DNA from 2 places in the Lysinibacillus sp. COL-1 genome. Region 2 is predicted to be linked to the other one. Evidence: riboswitches for the same ligand, from Rfam matches in the RefSeq annotation. Region 2 holds a riboswitch; the other holds the start of a gene.
The links. Region 2 has a riboswitch for FMN ahead of AC6BKE_RS13310 (ECF transporter S component). Riboswitches for the same ligand answer to the same signal wherever they lie in the genome.
Positions count from the first base shown of each region.

Region 1: another riboswitch for FMN. It lies ahead of ribE (riboflavin synthase); the one in region 2 lies ahead of AC6BKE_RS13310 (ECF transporter S component).

Region 1 is NZ_JCAWSJ010000004.1:1,395,907-1,398,112, forward strand. It holds gene AC6BKE_RS15080 (YibE/F family protein) at 1-410, opposite strand, end outside; FMN riboswitch at 828-953, shown strand; FMN riboswitch at 1,069-1,194, shown strand; gene ribE (riboflavin synthase) at 1,419-2,057, shown strand; partial or broken gene ribB (3,4-dihydroxy-2-butanone-4-phosphate synthase) at 2,083-2,206, shown strand, end outside.
Region 2 is NZ_JCAWSJ010000004.1:1,048,536-1,050,741, reverse strand. It holds gene AC6BKE_RS13315 (sodium-dependent transporter) at 1-106, opposite strand, end outside; gene AC6BKE_RS13310 (ECF transporter S component) at 292-879, opposite strand; FMN riboswitch at 1,099-1,286, opposite strand; gene AC6BKE_RS13305 (RsiX family anti-sigma factor) at 1,443-2,206, opposite strand, start outside.

The DNA.
Region 1 (2,206 bases), 350 kb from region 2:
ATGATGGAAAACAAGCCTTGTCTTTTTCCTATAAGGAGTAAGACAAAAATAAAAATCCACGCAATCATGAGAAGGGTTTGATCTCGTTTTAAATCGAGAATGGTCCCAGTTAGCCCTGACTGTGATGCGTGATTATCTATGGAGACAAAGATTTCATTGCCCACACGGTATTCTTGATCGAAAGCTCCAGAGGCGGAATAGTCATTCGTCAAATGGATGGATTGCCCTTTATGTGGTCCATTTTGTATCACGGCTGTAATATGCTGTGTAAATAAATAATCATCATTATCATACATATCTGTCATTGGTTCTGATTCTGCTACATCAGCTTTTATCACCTCAGCAATCGGTCGATCATAAAATGATTCATTATGATGAACGAACACAATCGAAAGCACGCAGCAGAGCATTAATAAGGCATAGAAAATACCTTGCTTCAATGGGATGTTTTTAAAAAATAGCAAGTAAATGACCTCCAAAGTGCTGGACTGAATTGTCACTTGTAAAGGAACGTTTTAGTGAAAGGGAAGTTCCATGCACAGTTTAAATGTTATCAGTTTAATGATTTCGTTTACATTTATCAAGTCATTGTTATATTAAGCTGAAGACTCCCTTGCTGACGAGTGATTAAACACCTGATAACACCATCAAAAAACGCCGCCTCCTGTGGCAATAATATTGCATGTTGCCTCAATGCCTCAGGCGGACGTCACAAACGCGAAAAACCTGGATGCATTGTTGATCTGCTATAATTCTTTTTGAAAAATTTTTAAAAAGAAGGATGGATAATAGAATAAAATAGTGTTATCGTAATATTAGCTAAATAAAAAATCCTTCAGGGTAGGGTGAAATTCCCGATCGGCGGTGATGAAGTAATTCAAAGTCCGTGAGCGCAAGCTGATTTGGTGCAAATCCAAAACCGACAGTTATAGTCTGGATGGGAGAAGGGTAAAAATGCGAGCTTTTTAAATTGATTGTAATTTAGAAGGTTTATTTGCCTATGCATTTATTACACTACTTCCCACAAGCTTGTTGGGAAGTTTTTTATTTAGTGCCAATCGAATAGAAGATGTTCTTCGGGGTAGGGTGAAATTCCCAATCGGCGGTGATGAAGTAATTCAAAGTCCGTGAGCGCAAGCTGATTTGGTGCAAATCCAAAACCGACAGTTATAGTCTGGATGGGAGAAGAACAAATGAGATGACAGTCTATGGAAAAAATAGTTTTCAATTAGGCTTATTTGTTGATGTCTTATTACTCCCAAACCCCTTTGCTGAAAGGGGTTTTTGTTTTTTATCGATAGCTAGAGAAGGAGGAGACGGATAAAACTAGAGAAGTGACGGATAGACCTTCGAAACTGATGGATAAGACTTCAAAAGTGAAGGATAGAAACCTAAATCAATGAAAAGTAGGTGATGGAATGTTTACAGGGCTTGTAGAGGATATTGGCATTTTAAAAGCCATGCAAAGCGATAGGGACAGTATGAAAATAACAGTTCAATCAGCCAAAATAGCAGAAGATGTCAAGCTTGGAGATAGTATCGCGGTTAATGGTGTTTGTTTAACGGTGACATATTTTACGGAACAGATGCTTACGATGGATGTGATGCCTGAAACAGTCAACGCAACCAATTTACAGCAGCTCGTGGTAGGGGATTCCGTGAATTTAGAGCGTGCCATGCCTGCTAATGGGCGATTTGGCGGTCATTTTGTTGCTGGACATGTGGATGGGGTCGGTAAAATTTTGCGAAAACGTCCAGTAGCCAACGCAGTCTATATCGATATCGAATTGTCAGAGGAACTAACCAAATTTTGCATTCCAAAGGGTTCTATTACGATTGATGGCACAAGCTTAACCCTTTTCCATGTTGACACGAACAGTGTCACGATTTCACTAATTCCCCATACGTACAAAGAAACCGTATTAGGCATGAAGAAGGCTGGAGCGATTGTGAATATCGAAACAGATTTAGTTGGTAAATATATTGTACAGCACCTGAAAAAAGGGCAAGCAACACCAATCATTACGAGAGATTACTTAGCACAACATGGTTTTTAACAAACTGAACGAGGAGATGACAAAAGTGCTATATGCAATTGAAGAGGCCATTGAGGATTTAAAGCAAGGCAAAATGATTGTAGTGGTTGATGACGAGGATCGGGAAAATGAAGGAGATCTTCTGGCACTCGCTGAATTCATGACACCAG
Region 2 (2,206 bases):
CCGTTACATACGGTAGCTTCCAAATTGCTCCTAGTCCAATCGCAGCACCCGCTGATGCTAAAATAAATCCTAATTTACTAGACCACTGTCCCTTTTTTTCACTCATCTCTTCAAACTCCTCAAACTTTCTAAACTCCCCTCTATTCTACATGAAAATGTGTTCTTCGACTAGATTATAATAATAAAGCACTAGAGCACGAGCATTTTCTACTACTTTTTTCTAATTTTATTCGTCCCATCACTTCTTCCCACAAAAAAACCTCGAGCTAACTACTCGAGGTTTATGGTCCATTATTTTGCTATATACATAGAGCGCTGGCGGTCGATCCATTTGCGCATTGTAGTAAATAAAAACGCCATAATAGCTGTTAATAAAATACCTTTTACAATATTAAATGGTAAAATTCCAGCGACGATCATTTTATAAAGGGAGTCACCTACAACAGGTTCCATACCAAGGAAATATGTGTACATCGGTAAAAATATAACATAGTTCAAAACGCTCATTCCTACTGCCATCACGACTGTTCCTGTCGCTAAACCTCCAACAAGACCAGCAGTCGTTTTAAAACGATTAAAAATAAAGCTAACTGGCAAAATAAATAAAATGCCTGTTGTAAAGTTGGCAATATGCCCTACTGGCACACCTGTTGGCGTACCCGAGAAAATCCAATCCAACACATTTTTAAATAATTCTACTAAAATACCAGCTACAGGTCCCATTGTGATGGCCGCTATTAATGCAGGCATATCACTAAAGTCCACTTCCAAAAATGCTGGGAACGGCGGTATTGGGAAATTAAAAAGCATTAATAAAAACGAAATACTGCTCAGCATACCAATCGTAATAAACGATTGAAGTTTAACATTTTTCTTCATAGAAAACTCTCTCCTCTTTGCTGATTCAATCTCGCAAGAAGAAAGGTGACGATCTTTCAATTGTTAGCATGAAAAAACCCTTATGCATTAAAAAGCACAAGGGAGAAAGGCATGACGAATAAGCGTCAATCTAAACTATTTTTTGAGCACTATTTTAAAAGCCATACAAAAAAAGCGCTCGGTCATAGTTCATTTCATAACAATGAATGACGATCGTACCTCCATCTTCTCCCATCCAGACTGTAACTGTCGGCCTTGGAATTTCACCAAGTCAGCCATGCAAATAAATTTGCACAGGTCGCGGGCTAAAGAGTTTTGCCTAAACCATTCGAGTTAATGAATAAACATTAACGGTTTAGCACTCTATTACCGCCGGTCGGGATTTTCACCCTGCCCCGAAGATGAATCACTATTATTTTATACTACAGTTTTACTATAAAGAATTATCAACAAAAAGTAAATAGTTCTGCTCAAAAAACCTATTAGACTTGTATGCATTGTAAAAAAAATGGAGCATCCTCACCGAACAGGAATGCTCCATTTCTTATTGTTATTTTCTTTGACTAAGGCATATATTGCTTATTTGGCCCTACAGGCTTTGGTAAAAACATTTTTAAATCAAAGCCCTCCCAGCTTTCTTGGACAACATTATTTAGGCGTAATTGTTGGTCAAAGCTAGCAGCCGTTAACATCATGGCCTCAATCAGTTGTGTGGCACGAATCGGTTCCATTGATGTTAAATCAAGCGGAAGATCAAATGTAACGACTACGCCCTCTGCTTCCTCTGTCACCGTATATGATACGTTTTCAGGAACAACGGACACATAGACATCATCATTTTTATTTTTCATCAGTGTGAGCGCCTCTGTGACATTTGCAAATGTTTGACGGAAATCTGGTGATAAATATTCTGCACCTGTACCATCTTGATATATATAATAATTATAATGCTTGGCGTTCGTTAATGACATAGGTGGACTTGGCTCACCTTCTTGAGAAAACTCATAAGGTGTTCCATCTTCATTTTGAATCTCAACTTCTGTATATTCAGAATCAGAGAATGTATCCTCCAAAGTTCCTTTGTACTCATTGACAGTAGCAGAAGCAACATCATAGCTATTGTCCTTTGGTAGCACATGGACAAGCTTATCGTCCTTCTCCTTCAGCTCACCTTTGTAAGGATGGTAATCAGTAAATCCTTTAGCTTTCTCATCTATTTGAGGCGCGTATTTTTCATACATCTGTAAAGTAGAAGGTTTTTCTGTTCCAAAATCCGTTGCTACTCGCTCATTTGGTATCACATACGTCATTGGTACACTTTCCGCAT